Regions from separate parts of the Streptomyces sp. NPDC048297 genome, predicted to be linked through region 1. Evidence: riboswitches for the same ligand, from Rfam matches in the RefSeq annotation. Region 1 holds a riboswitch; each other region holds the start of a gene.

Evidence for each region. Region 1 has a riboswitch for cyclic di-AMP ahead of ACGFYV_RS04735 (M23 family metallopeptidase). Riboswitches for the same ligand answer to the same signal wherever they lie in the genome.
Region 2: another riboswitch for cyclic di-AMP. It lies ahead of ACGFYV_RS37070 (M23 family metallopeptidase); the one in region 1 lies ahead of ACGFYV_RS04735 (M23 family metallopeptidase).
Region 3: another riboswitch for cyclic di-AMP. It lies ahead of ACGFYV_RS29350 (NlpC/P60 family protein); the one in region 1 lies ahead of ACGFYV_RS04735 (M23 family metallopeptidase).
Region 4: another riboswitch for cyclic di-AMP. It lies ahead of ACGFYV_RS09150 (transglycosylase family protein); the one in region 1 lies ahead of ACGFYV_RS04735 (M23 family metallopeptidase).

The regions. Positions count from the first base shown of each region.
Region 1 is NZ_JBICZA010000003.1:209,381-212,908, reverse strand. Features, by position in the region: gene ACGFYV_RS04740 (M16 family metallopeptidase) at 1-1,019, shown strand, start outside; cyclic di-AMP (ydaO/yuaA leader) riboswitch at 1,251-1,415, shown strand; gene ACGFYV_RS04735 (M23 family metallopeptidase) at 1,428-2,183, shown strand; gene ACGFYV_RS04730 (GntR family transcriptional regulator) at 2,403-3,098, shown strand; gene ACGFYV_RS04725 (HPr family phosphocarrier protein) at 3,393-3,528, opposite strand, start outside.
Region 2 is NZ_JBICZA010000068.1:8,568-12,095, forward strand. Features, by position in the region: tRNA gene ACGFYV_RS37060 (tRNA-Met) at 1-15, shown strand, start outside; gene ACGFYV_RS37065 (PP2C family protein-serine/threonine phosphatase) at 257-1,483, shown strand; cyclic di-AMP (ydaO/yuaA leader) riboswitch at 1,716-1,883, shown strand; gene ACGFYV_RS37070 (M23 family metallopeptidase) at 1,891-2,955, shown strand; gene ACGFYV_RS37075 (aldo/keto reductase) at 3,287-3,528, shown strand, end outside.
Region 3 is NZ_JBICZA010000032.1:93,391-96,918, reverse strand. Features, by position in the region: gene ACGFYV_RS29355 (dienelactone hydrolase family protein) at 1-143, opposite strand, end outside; gene ACGFYV_RS29350 (NlpC/P60 family protein) at 484-1,722, opposite strand; cyclic di-AMP (ydaO/yuaA leader) riboswitch at 1,730-1,904, opposite strand; gene pcrA (DNA helicase PcrA) at 2,188-3,528, shown strand, end outside.
Region 4 is NZ_JBICZA010000006.1:185,938-189,465, reverse strand. Features, by position in the region: gene eno (phosphopyruvate hydratase) at 1-979, opposite strand, end outside; gene ACGFYV_RS09150 (transglycosylase family protein) at 1,251-1,958, opposite strand; cyclic di-AMP (ydaO/yuaA leader) riboswitch at 1,963-2,138, opposite strand; gene ACGFYV_RS09145 (transglycosylase family protein) at 2,337-3,407, opposite strand.

The DNA.
Region 1 (3,528 bases):
ACGCCCTGCGCGCGCCCGCCTTCGCCGAGAGCGAGGTCGAGCGGCTGGTCCGCAACCGCCTGGACGAGATCCCGCACGAGATGGCCAACCCCTCCCGCCGGGCCGCCAAGGAACTCTCCAGGGAGCTGTTCCCGGCGACCTCGCGCATGTCCCGGCCGCGCCAGGGCACCGAGGACACGGTCGAGAAGATCGACGCGGCGGCCGTACGCGCCTTCTACGACCGCCATGTGCGCCCCGCGACGGCCACCGCGGTCGTCGTCGGCGACCTCACCGGCACCGACCTGGACGAGCTGCTCGCCGACACCCTGGGCGCCTGGACCGGCACCCCCGGCACGCCGCGGCCCGTGCCGCCCGTGTCCGCCGACGACACCGGCCGGGTCGTCATCGTGGACCGGCCCGGCGCCGTCCAGACCCAGCTGCTCATCGGCCGGATCGGCCCCGACCGGCACGACCGCGTGTGGCCGGCGCAGGTGCTCGGCACCTACTGCCTCGGCGGCACCCTCACCTCCCGCCTGGACCGGGTCCTGCGCGAGGAGAAGGGCTACACCTACGGCGTACGCGCCTTCGGGCAGGTCCTGCGCTCCGCGGCGCCTTCCGCCGGAGGGGCCGCCGGTGCCTCGATGCTCGCCATCAGCGGCTCGGTGGACACCCCGAACACCGGTCCCGCGCTCCAGGACCTGTGGACGGTGCTGCGCACGCTCGCGGCGGAGGGCCTGACCGACGCCGAGCGGGACGTCGCCGTGCAGAACCTCGTCGGGGTGGCGCCGCTGAAGTACGAGACCGCGGCGGCCGTCGCGGGCACGCTGGCCGACCAGGTCGAGCAGGAGCTGCCGGACGACTTCCAGGCGCAGCTTTACCGGCAGTTGGCCGCCACCGGCACCGTGGAGGCCACCGCGGCGGTCGTGAACGCCTTCCCGGTGGACCGCCTGGTGACCGTCCTCGTCGGTGACGCGGCTCAGATCAAGGAGCCGGTCGAGGCGCTCGGCATCGGTGAAGTCACCGTCGTGGCCGCTGAGTAGAGGCCGCGCACGACGATGCGCGTGGGCCCTGGCGACCGACGGGTCGTCAGGGCCCTTGCCGTTCCCGGCCGTGCCGCGGCAACACCCCTGAGATGTCCGGTTTCGGACGGAGGTTGCCGGTCTGCCCTGTGGGATGCGCTACAAAAGCCCGGATCCGTTTGGGGATCGGCAGTCGCCCCCTTTAGCGTCTTCCGGGCTGTTCGTCATGCAGTGCGCCGCGCCCGCGGCACCGGACAGTCATCGCCGAGTCCCCGTACGGCGCGAGCCAGGGGAGCCGGGGACCCAACCGCAGTCCCTGGGGTGAATCGGACGCCCGCGCCACGGCGAGGGAGTCCGTAGGAGACCTTCCTGCTCCGAACCCGTCAGCTAACCCGGTAGGCGAGAGGGAAGGAAAGGACCAGCCAGCTCATGGCGTTCATGTGCGCCTCCGGGAAGCACCGCAAGCCCGGCCGGGTCATGCGCACCACCGCTTCGGCGGTCGGTATCGCTGCCCTCACCACCACCGGTGTCGTCGGCACCCTCATGGCCTCGCCCGCACTCGCCGCGGAGAACTCCGTCGAGCGGACCGGTCTCACCCCCGTCATCACCGTCAGCGCCAGGCTCGCCGAGGAGATCGACGCGCAGGCCGCCGCGCAGAAGGCCGCCGCCGAGCGGAAGGCCGCCGAGGAGGCCGCCGCCAAGGCCGCCGCCGAGCGCGCGAAGCAGGCACGGGAGGCCAAGGCCCGCGCCGCCCGCGAGGCGGAGCGCAAGCGCCTGAACGCGTTCGTCCCCCCGATCGCGCACTCGTACGTCTCCACCGGCTACATGGCGAGCAGCTCCCTGTGGTCCTCCGGCTCCCACACCGGCATCGACTTCCACGCGGCGAGCGGGACGACGGTCCACGCGGTCGGCTCCGGCACGGTCGTCTCCACCGGCTGGGGCGGGGCGTACGGCAACCAGATCGTGATCCGGATGGCCGACGGCATGTACACCCAGTACGGCCACCTGTCGTCCATCGGCGTCGGCGTGGGCCAGCGGGTCGTGCCGGGCCAGCGGATCGGCCTGTCCGGCGCGACCGGCAACGTCACCGGACCGCACCTGCACTTCGAGGCCCGGACGACCCCCGAGTACGGCTCGGACGTCGACCCGGTCGCCTACCTCCGCAAGCACGGCGTGTCCGTCTGACGGTCCCGCGCGGCGGCCGTCCGAAACGCAGCGCACCGTGAAAGCCCCGGCTCATCCGAGTCGGGGCTTTCGTCGTTTTCCACGCCTCTTACCCGGTCGACTGGCCAAAAAATATCCACGGATTCCTGCCCGCCGTCGGAAATTCCCGCCGATTGGAATACAGTCACTGAGCGGACGTCCATCGTCGACGTTTCACGGGGATGAAGACGGAGGTCGGTCATGCGTATTCCGGCACAGTCGGTGTGCACGGCGATCCGGGACGACATCGTCGTGGGTGTCCACGAGCGCGGCAGCCGTCTCACCGAGGAAGTCCTCGCCCGCCGCTACGGCGTCTCGCGCGTCCCCGTGCGCGAGGCCCTGCGCACCCTGGAGGCCGAGGGCTTCGTGGTGACCCGGCGGCACGCCGGCGCGTGCGTGGCCGAGCCGACCGAGCAGGAGGCCGCCGACCTGCTGGAGATGCGCCTGCTGCTGGAGCCGCTCGGCGCCGCACGGGCCGCGCAGCGGCGCACCGATGCCCATCTGAAGGTGCTGCGCGGCCTGGTCAGACTGGGGCAGGAGCGGGCCGAGCGGGGGCGCAGCGAGGATCTGCGCTCGCTCGGCGGCTGGTTCCACGAGACGCTCGCCCAGGCCTGTGGCAGCCAGTCGCTGACCTCGACGCTCACCCAGCTGCGGCACAAGATCGCCTGGATGTACACGGTGGACGTGCCGTCGAGCCCGGTGGAGTCCTGGGCGGAGCACGGCGCGATCGTGGACGCGGTGGCGCGCGGCGACGGCGAGCGCGCGCGGGCGGTCACGGCCCTGCACACCGAGCGCGCGGCCCTTGCGCACCGGTTGCGCTTCTCCGGCGGCACGGACCGCCAGTCGCGCGTGAGGACTTCGCAACATGCCGTAAACACATCGCGCCCACGGCATTAACACGGGCACCGTATACAAAGAGGGGTAATTCCACGGGGTGCATTCCGGGTACCCGAATTCCCGTGCGCCCGCGATTTCCCTCCGGGTTTTCCGCGCGCCCGCTCGTGCACCCGTTCGTGAACGCGGCCGTGGACGCATCCGTGGGCCTGCCCATGAACGCGCCGGTGAATCCGCTCGTGAATCCTCCGTGACGCGCAAAAGCCGCGCCACCCGCAAAGGGTGACGCGGCTTCCGTCTTCCGGGGGCCGTCTTCCGGGGCCGGGGGCCCGGGGCCGGGGGCCCGGTGCCGGGTGCTCAGACGGTCTCGGGCAGTTCCTCAAGGCCCTCGGCGACGAGCTTGGCCAGGCGGTCGAGGGCGACGTCCGCGCCCTCGGCCTCGGAGGCGAGGACGATCTCCTCGCCACCCTGGGCGCCCAGGCTCAGGACGGCC
Region 2 (3,528 bases), on a different contig from region 1:
ATCCTGTCCCCGCTACTGAAGACTCAGGGCCGGTGTCCAGCAATGGACACCGGCCCTGAGTGTTTTCCGACCTCGTACGGCCCGTGCGCCTCGTATGCCCGTGCGCCCCGTACGCCTCGTGCGCCCCGCACCGTCCGTAGTGGCGCACCTCACACCGGGTCATCCACTCGGCCCACACCGGTCGCCCGCCGTCCCCGGCCCCACCACCCTGTACGTACGTCGAAGACACGGGAGACGAGCGGTGCGCCCAGGTGAGATGGAGGAGGACGCCGGCGCCCGGGCCGGCGGCAGGCTCCCCGGCGACCCCGTACCCGACCCGGGCCTCGGCACGGACTCCACGGACTCCACGGCCCCCGCATCCGCCCCCGCATCCGCATCCGCGCCCGCACCCACGCCCCGGGACCGCGGCCGCCACCCCAGACCGCGGACACTCGCCCGCACCCTGCCCACGCTCCTGGTCACCGGCGGGATCCTGTACGACCTGCTCACCCCGCCCGCCTACACCGCCGTCCCGTTCTTCACGGCCGCCCCGCTGGTCGCCGCGCCCCTGGCCTCGCTGCGCACCACGGCTCTCACCGGCCTCGCCACCGTGCTCGCCGCCCTCCTCGTGCACACCCGCTACGCCCTGCCGGACGCCAGCGCCGTCACCGAGGCCGTCACCGTCGTCACGGTCGCCGTCCTCGCCCTCGTCATCAACCGCGTCGTACGCCGCGGCGACGAACGGCTCGCCTCCGCCCGGGAGATCGCCGAGGCCGCCCAGCGCGCCGTCCTGCCCGAACCCGCCGCGCGGATCGGCGGGTTCGACATCGCGGCTCGGTACGAGGCGGCCCAGGAGGGCGCGTACATCGGCGGCGACCTGTACGCGGTGCAGGACACCCCGCACGGCGTACGGCTGATCGTCGGGGACGTGCGCGGCAAGGGCATGGGGGCGGTCGCCGCCGTGGCCGTCGTGATCGGGGCGTTCCGCGAGGCCGCCGAGCAGGAGGCCACGCTGGAGGCGGTGGCCGCACGGCTGGAGAGGGCGCTGGCCCGCGAGGGCACCCGGCGGGAGGGGCTCGACGCCTTCGAAGGCTTCACGACCGCCGTCCTCGCCGAACTCCCGCACGACGACGGCGTCGCCCGCATCCTCAACCGCGGCCACCCGCCGCCGTTCATGCTGCACCCCGACGGCACCCTGCGCGCCCTCACGGCGCACGAGCCCGCCCTGCCCCTCGGCATGAGCGACCTCGGCATGTGGCCCGACCGCGCCCACCGGACCCCCTTCCCGGACGGCGCCACCCTGCTGCTCTACACCGACGGCCTGTCCGAGGCCCGGGACGCCCACGGCCGGTTCTACGACCCCGCGCGCCGGCTCGCCGGACGCCGCTGCCCGGACCCCGGCATCCTGCTCGGCCGGCTCGCCTCGGAGGTACGGCGGCACTCGGGCGGCGGGATGGCGGACGACATGGCGCTGCTGGCCGTACGGCGACCCGCCCTGAACTGAACTCTCACGCACGGTGACCGGGCGGCAGCCCTCCGCATAACATCTGAGACACCATCAAAAACCGAGTGACTCCTGAACGTGGGCCAACTCGCCCGTTTTCCCCCGGTCCTGACGGCTACGTCCACCCCGGAGAGTGGGAATGATCAGGCTGAACGGCTTGGAATCTGGCACCCCGGTCTATTAACGTTCGATAACGCAGCGCGGTCGTCCCAGCCGTCACAAGAGGCGGCTCCGTGCGCACGCGCCGAATCTCGCAAGGGAACCGGGGAACCACCACCTTGGGGTGAATCACGCGGACGCCGTCGTGAACTGCTCGACTCACGACAGGTATACGCGCGTAGGAGACCTTCCTGCTCCGAACCCGTCAGCTAACCCGGTAGGCGAAGGAAGGAAAGGAGTACGCCCGCGTGGCGTCCAACCGGCCTGCCCCACAAGCCCCGTTCGTGCCCGCTCAGCGAGAACCCGAGACCTTCGGCTACGGCGGTCGCGGCCCCGACGAGGGCCCCTGGGAGGAGTGGAACCCCACCGAGGAGTCCGTCCGCCCGGTGCGCGGACGGCACCGCGTCGCCAAGCAGCGCGGCGGACTCGCCCGCAGCTCCACCGTCCTCGGTGTCGGTGTCATAGCCGCCGTCGGCGCGGGTGGCATCGCCAGCGCGAACACCGGCAAGCCGCCGGTGTCCATCTCGCTGCCCGACCACATCCCCGACCATCTGCCGTCCATGGCCTCCGTCGAGAACCTGTTCGACGGCTCCTCCGACGCGCCCAAGGCCGCCCCCGCCTCCCTCACCAACGTCGGCGTGACCTCCGCCGACGCCGCGAAGGGCGCCGACGCGGGCGAGGCCCTGCGCAACCGGATCATGGCGCAGGCCGAGCAGCAGCAGAGCAAGGCCGACAGCCGGGCCGAGGAGAAGGCCACGGCTGCCGCTGCCGCGGCGGCCGAGAAGGCCGCCGCCGAGGCCGCCGACAAGGCGAAGAAGGAGGCCGCGGCCAAGGCCGCCGCCGAGAAGGAGAAGGCGGCTGCCGAGGCCAGGAAGAAGGCCGAGGCGGAGCGCCTGGCCGCGCTGGCGAAGCAGTACAAGCTGCCGGTCGTCTCGTACACCATCACCGGCACCTTCGGTCAGCCCGGCTCCATGTGGTCCTCCGGCTACCACACCGGCCTCGACTTCGCCGCGCCCACCGGCACGCTCATCCAGGCCATCCACGGCGGCACGGTCACCGAGGCGGGCTGGGCCGGCGCGTACGGCTACCGCACCGTCCTCACCCTCGACGACGGCACCGAGCTGTGGTTCTGCCACCAGTCCTCGATCAGCGTCTCCGTCGGCCAGAAGGTCACCACCGGAGAGGTCATCGGCCGCGTCGGCGCCACCGGCAACGTCACCGGCCCGCACCTCCACCTGGAGGTCCACCCCGGCGGCCAGTCCACCGGCATCGACCCGATGACGTGGCTGCGCGACAAGGGCCTCACCCCCTGAGCGGTCACCGCCCCACTACCGGCCCGCACCTGATCGTCCGCACGCGACCGGTCCCGGGCAGGTCCTGAACACCCTGCCCCCGCGACCGTCCCGGCCGGTCCTGAACCACCCCCTCCACGACCGGTCCCCGGCGGCCCTGGCGACATCCCCCCGACGCCAGGGCCTCCGGCGCGCACGCCCTCCGGGCGCGTTTGCCTCCCGGGCTCGTACGCCCGCAGCGCGCATGCCGCACGCCGCCCCCGGGCCCGCACCTGCTCCGTCCGGGTGGTTTCACACTCTGTTCGCAGGAAGGCCGGAATGGGTGTGGCGGGGGTGGCGGTTGAAGTGAAGCATGACTGCTTCTCACCCTTCTCTGCGTAAGCTCGGCGCCTCCGACCTCAAGGTCTTCCCGCTGGCCCTCGGAGGCAACGTCTTCGGCTGGACCGCCGACGAGGAGGCGTCCTTCGCCGTCCTCGACGCGTACACGGCCGCCGGTGGCAACTTCGTCGACACGGCCGACTCCTACTCGGCGTGGATCGAGGGCCACAAGGGCGGCGAGTCCGAGACGATCATCGGCAAGTGGCTCAAGGCCCG
Region 3 (3,528 bases), on a different contig from region 1:
GGCAGGCCGTTGTTGTGGGCCATCAGGATCAGCGGGACCGGTGTGGCGGACTCAGGCGTCCACAGGGTGCCGGGGGTCTCGCCGAGGATGAACTCGCGCTCGAGGACGCCGTCGTCGAGGCGTTGTTCGGAAGTGAAGTGCATGGTCGTGCCTTTCGGGAGTGCGCGTGAACGGCGCTCCCGGACGACCTATCGCCCGACCGTGACCCCGGAGGGGAGCACCCATGTCGATATTGCGTTCACGGGTACCACCTCCTCGTTCTCTCGCACGGCCTCCGGAAAAGTAGCAGTGGCCGCCGTGGTCCGCCAACGGGTTTTCGCGGAGGGCTCCGTGGACGGCTCCGTGGCCGGATGCCACGGAGCCGCTCGCCGGCGGATCCGAAGCGGCTATGCCGCGCGCTCAGGTCCGAAGCCGTCCTGCGGCGCGCTCAGGTCCGAAGCCGTCCTGCGGCGCGCTCAGGTCCGAAGCCGTCCTGCGGCGCGCTCAGGCCGGGCGCACCACGCTGTGGATGATCGACGAGCCGGCGTAGTAGATCGACTCCTCGCGGACGTACGCGCCGGGCTTGGGCGCGTGGATCATCATGCCGTTGCCTATGTAGATGCCGACGTGGCTGATGTCGTCGTAGAAGAAGATCAGGTCGCCGGGCCGGGCGTCCGTCAGGGACACCGTGGTGCCCGCGGCGACCTGGTCGTACGTGGTGCGCGGGAGGCTGACGCCGGCGGCCTTCCAGGAGGCCTGGGTCAGGCCGGAGCAGTCGTACGAGCCCGGTCCGGTCGCGCCCCAGACGTACGGCTTGCCTATCTGGGCGCGGGCGAAGGCGATCGCCTTCTCGGCCTTGGTGGTCGACGTGCCGGTGGACGTCGAACCACCGGACGTGGAACCGCCCGACATCGATCCGCCGGACGTCGATCCGCCCGACGATGACGAACCGCCGGTGGTCGACGAACCGCCGGACGTGGACGACTCGCTGTCCTGCTGAGCCTGCGCCTCCGCCTGCTGGCGTGCCCGTTCCGCCGCCGCCTGCTTCTTCGCCAGCGCGGCAGCCTCGCGCGCGGCCTGCTCCTGCTTCTGCTTCTCGATGGCCGCGAGCCGCGCCTTCTCCTCGGCCGTCAGCTCGGACAGCAACTCGCGCGCGGAGGCGAGCTTCTTCTGGACGGTGGACTTGGTCGTCCGCAGTTCCCGCTGCGACTCGGAGAGGGTCTGGAGGCTCTCGGCGGCCTCCCGGCGCTTCTTCATGGTCGCGGACTGCTCGGTGACGTAGTCGTCGACCGCGGTCTTCTGCCGTGAGGTCAGCCGGTTCATCAGCTGGGTCTGGTCGAAGTAGTCCTGCGGGTCGTTCGCGAGCAGCAAGGTGGCGGTCTGGGGCGTGGCGGCCCCGGTCCGGTACTGGGCGGCGGCGAACGTGCCCAGCTCCTCGCGCGCCTGGTTCAGCCGCTCGGTGCGCTTGGCCACGTCGTCGCGCAGGGCGTCGACCTGCTTGCGCTGTCTGCCGGCCCGCTCCTTGGCGGCGTTGTACTTCTCGGTCGCCGACTCCGCCTGGCGGTAGAGGTCGTCGACCTTCTTCTCGACCTCCTCCACGCTCGGCTTCCCGCCGGCCGAGGGAGCGGCGTCGGCCGTCTGGGACAGCACGGCCACCGAGGTGAGGGCGGCGGTGGCGAGCATGGGGGTGCGAAGACCTGCTCCGAGCGTGCCCGAGGGGCGCGGCTTGCGGTGCGACGCCAAGGGAGGCGACTCCTTCCGTCTGCCGCCTACCGGGTTAGCTGTCGGGTTCGGGCGGGTGGTTCGGAAGGCTTGCCCTACGGCTCGCGTCCCGTGCGGAACGTGGGCCGATTCACCCCAGGGAACGGTGGGTCCCCGGCTCCGCGCGCCGCGCAGCGACGCGATGGACTCGGCGGAGGCCGCGCGACCCGGCGGGGTTCGCCGGTAACGGGCGTGCGGCCCGACCGGCAACCTAGCCAACTCGTGTGACTCGTGTGAAGGTTGGTGCACCATATGTCCGATACATTTTCGTGACCTTGTCGTGGGACCGCTCCCGGGTCACGAGGTGATTCCGCTGCGTGAGGGCCCGGTGGCCGCCGGAATACGGCAAGAACGCGCCCCGGCAAGGAAGATCGACCGCCCTGTCGAAGCGGCCGGGTTCCCGATGCGGCACCGGTTGTCAGTGCGGCGCCCTAGACTCGGAGAGCGATGAGCAGCCTCTTTGACGACAGCTTCCTGGCGGACCTCCAGAGCCCTCGCGGGCAGGAGGGGGAGCCCCCGCCGCCGCCCGAGGACGATCACGTTCCGGAGTCGATTCCGGACGATCTGTTCGGCGGGAAGTTCGACGCGCCCCTGGACCGCGACGATTACTACCGCGACGGCGCTCCCCGGCCTGCCCTCGACGCGGCGGCGCTCCTTGAGGGGCTGAACGAGAACCAGCGCGCCGCGGTCGTCCACGCCGGCTCCCCGCTGCTCATCGTCGCCGGCGCCGGTTCAGGCAAGACCCGTGTGCTGACGCACCGCATCGCCCACCTGCTCGCCGAGCGGCACGTGCACCCGGGCCAGATCCTCGCGATCACCTTCACCAACAAGGCCGCGGGCGAGATGAAGGAGCGCGTCGAGCAGCTCGTCGGCCCGCGCGCGAACGCGATGTGGGTCATGACCTTCCACAGCGCGTGCGTCCGCATCCTGCGCCGCGAGTCGAAGAGGCTCGGCTTCACCTCGTCCTTCTCGATCTACGACGCCGCCGACAGCAAGCGCCTGATGGCCCTGGTCTGCCGTGACCTGGACCTCGACCCCAAGCGCTTCCCGCCCAAGTCCTTCAGCGCCAAGATCAGCAACCTCAAGAACGAGCTGATCGACGAGGAGGACTTCGCCGCCCAGGCCACCGACGGCTTCGAGAAGACCCTCGCCCAGGCCTACGCGCTCTACCAGTCGCGGCTGCGCGAGGCCAACGCGCTCGACTTCGACGACCTGATCATGACGACCGTCAACCTGCTGCGCGCCTTCCCGGACGTCGCCGAGCACTACCGCCGCCGCTTCCGGCACATCCTCGTCGACGAGTACCAGGACACCAACCACGCCCAGTACGCCCTGGTGCGCGAGCTGGTCGGCACCGGCGAGCGCCCCGCCGCGGACGTGGACGCCCCGCCGGGAGAGCACGACCTCCCGCCCGCCGAACTGTGCGTCGTGGGTGACGCGGACCAGTCGATCTACGCCTTCCGCGGCGCGACCATCCGCAACATCCTCCAGTTCGAGGAGGACTACCCGAACGCGACGACGATCCTGCTGGAGCAGAACTACCGCTCCACGCAGACGATCCTGTCCGCCGCCAACGCGGTCATCGAGCGCAACGAGTCCCGTCGCCCGAAGAACCTGTGGACCAACGCGGGCCAGGGCGCGGGCATCGTCGGCTACGTCGCCGACACCGAGCACGACGAGGCCCAGTTCGTCGCCGACGAGATAGACCGTCTCACGGACGCGGGCGAGGCCAAGGCCGGCGACGTCGCCGTCTTCTACCGCACCAACGCTCAGTCCCGTGTCTTCGAA
Region 4 (3,528 bases), on a different contig from region 1:
CGATGCCGCGGGCCAGGCGCTCCGGGTTGGTGACGAACAGGTCGTCGCCGACGATCTGGACCTTGTCGCCGAGGCGGTCGGTGAGGACCTTCCAGCCGGCCCAGTCGTCCTCGAACAGCGGGTCCTCGATGGAGACGAGCGGGTAGGCCGCCACCAGCTCCTCGTAGTACTCGGTCATCTCGGCGGCCGAGCGGGACTTGCCCTCGAACTCGTACTTGCCGTCCTTGTAGAACTCGGACGCGGCGACGTCGAGCGCGAGCGCGATCTGCTCACCGGGGATGTAACCGGCCTGCTTGACGGCCTCCAGGATGAGGTCGAGGGCCTCGCGGTTGGAGCCGAGGTTCGGGGCGAAGCCGCCCTCGTCGCCGAGGCCGGTGGACAGGCCCTTGCCCTTCAGGACCTTCTTGAGGGTGTGGTAGACCTCGGTACCCCAGCGCAGCGCCTCGGAGAAGGACTCCGCGCCGATCGGGGCGATCATGAACTCCTGGATGTCCACGTTGGAGTCCGCGTGCGAGCCGCCGTTGAGGATGTTCATCATCGGCACGGGCAGCAGGTGCGCGTTGGGGCCGCCCAGGTAGCGGAACAGCGGCAGGTCGCTGGCCTCGGAGGCGGCGTGGGCGACGGCGAGGGAGACGCCGAGGATGGCGTTGGCGCCGAGGGAGCCCTTGTTGTCGGTGGCGTCCAGGTCGAACATGGCCTGGTCGATCAGGCGCTGCTCGGTGGCGTCGTAGCCGACCAGCTCCGGGCCGATCTGCTCGATGACGGCGAGGACGGCCTTCTCGACACCCTTGCCCTGGTAGCGGTTCGGGTCACCGTCACGGAGCTCGATGGCCTCGAAGGCACCGGTGGAGGCACCGGACGGAACGGCGGCACGACCCGTGCTGCCGTCGTCGAGGCCGACCTCGACCTCGACCGTGGGGTTGCCTCGGGAGTCCAGGATTTCCCGGGCTACGACGACGTCGATGGACGGCACGAGCATCTCCTTCTTGGAATGTGACGCTGGAAGAGCGGGGCTGTTGTGCCTTGCGGCTGTGCCTTGCGACTAGAGCCTAACCGTCCCAGGGGCGTCGGCCACCGACCGACCGTCCCGTGGACGGGGACTGCAGTGAGACGGTACCCATTGTTCATCAGCGGAACAAAGGGAGTTCACGAAATACGGAGGTTCATGAAAAAACCCCGCCCCGGTGCGTACGGGGGAACACGCACCGGGGCAGGGAGTCCGTGGGGACGGGGGAGGCCTGAGCCTGGGGTCACTTCAGGTGCAGCTGCTGACCCGGGTAGATGAGGTCGGCGTCCGCGACGATGTCCTTGTTCAGGTCGAACAGCTTCTTCCAGCCGCCCTTGACACCGTGCTTGCCGGCGATGGTGCTGAGGGTGTCGCCCTTGACCACCTTGTACTCGCCGTCACCCTTCTTGACCTTCTTGCCGGTCGGGGTGGTGACGGTCTTGCTCGCGGCCGGGCGGTCCGCCGAACGGGAGGCGGCCTGCTGGTCGGTGGAGCGGGTGGTGGTGCTCGGCGCGGCGGGCTTGGCGGGGGCCGGCTTCGCGGGGGCGGGCTTCGCGGCGGCGGGAGCGGCGCCGTAGGGGGTGCTGGACAGGCCCGTGCCGCAGACCGGCCAGGCGCCCTTGCCCTGGGCGGCGAGGACCTTCTCGGCGACGGTGATCTGCTGCTGCTCGAAGGCCAGGTCGGCGCGGGAGGCGTAGGCCGTGCCGCCGTACGCGGCCCAGGTGGAGGCGGAGAACTGCAGACCGCCGTAGTAGCCGTTGCCGGTGTTGATGGACCAGTTGCCACCGGACTCGCACTGGGCGACCTTGTCCCACTCCGAGGCGGTGGCGGCGGAGGCGTTGCCGGCCGCCATCAGCGGGGCGACGACGACGGCGCCGGCCACGCCGGCGAGCGTGACGGCGCGAAGAGCCTTGGCCGGACGACGGTGCTTGCCCTTGCTGGAAAACAGCATGGATCGATCCCCTCACCGACGCCTGCGAGGTGAGCTGTCGGGTTCGGGCCGGTTGAGTTGCCCGGCCGTCCCTCCCGTCTTCCGGGAGGCACGGCTTCACCCCGAGCCGGTCGCGGCATCAACTGCCGGATCCGGCGCCTACCTTGGGTCCCCCGCTCCTGCCTACGGCGCGTGACGCGTCGACTGTTCCCGGGCGACCGCTGGCAGGATTCGGCGTTGCGGATGCCGGGGCTCGTGGTGACGAGCGGCCTCGACCGTAGGCAGGCGTTCGGCGGAATTCCAAAGACGATCAGGGCTTCTGAGACTCATCCCACACTTTCACCAAAACGGACATTAGCGGGTGAAGTGGGGCGCCAACTCCCCCTGTCCGCCGCCCACTCAGGAACCGACGTGCAGGGTCTGACCGGGGGCGATGTCGTCCGGGTCGGCGCCGACGGCCTTCTTGTTCTGAGCGTAGAGCGCGTGCCATCCGCCGTCGACGTCAAGGGAGTCGGCGATGGAGCTGAGCGTGTCGCCCTCGCGGACGGTGTAGTCGTCCGCGTCACGGGAGGCGTGACGGCCCGAGGCGTGGCCGCTTTGACCGTTTGTCACGCTTTCGTCCGCAGTGCCGCCACGGTGACGTCCGCCACCGTCGAGGGCGCCGGTGTCGACCAGACTCCAAGAGCTGCCGGTCTGCCACGAATTGCCCGGGTCGCCGAGCGTGGGGTCGGAGGCGGCCGAACCCTCACCCTCCTGCGACGCCCCGGTTCCGGGCGAGGCCGACATGTCGGACTCGGCGGCACCCGCACCCTCACGGGCGTCACCGAAACCGGAACCCTGGCCCACACCCGGGGACGGCGTGGCGGACGCACCCACGGAGGGGTCCGACGAGTCCGAGAGGTCCGACGAGTCGGACGAAGAGGATGAACCCGACTTGTCGGACGAGTTCGACGAGTCGGTCGAGTCGGGTGAGCCGGACTTCTTGCCGGACCCGGAGTCGTCGCTCTGGGAGTCGGAGGAGTGGCCGGAGTTGCCCTTGCCCGAGCCCTGGGAGTCGGAGCCCCCGACGCCCGTGTCGACGTCAGCGGAAGCGGAGTCGGCGGTCATCCCGGAGAGCAGGGCGCAGGTGGCCCAGGGGGTGGTGCCCTGGTCGGCGAGGATCCTCTCGGCGACCGCGATCTGCTGCGACCGGCTCGCCCGGTCGGCATTGTCGGCGTACTGGGTGCCGCCGTACTTGACCCAGTCCTCGTGCGAGATCTGCAGGCCGCCGTAGTACCCGTTGCCGTTGTCGGCGCTCCAGGAGCCGCCGCTCTCGCACTCGGCCACCTTGTCCCACGTGGTGCCGTCGGCCGCGTGGGCGCTCACGGCACCGAGGAGCGGGATGGCGATGGCGGAGCCGGTCACTCCGGCCGCGACGATGAGCGCCGGAGCCTGACGGGGGCGACGGTGACGACCGTTCCCGGGAAGCATACGGAGGCCTTTCGAGCGACAGCAGAACCGGCGCGGCAGGCGTTGCCCGTCCGCCACGCTGAAGGGTGAAGGTATCGGCAGATGATCGCTCATCACAAGTTCATGCCGCGCGGATCACGTG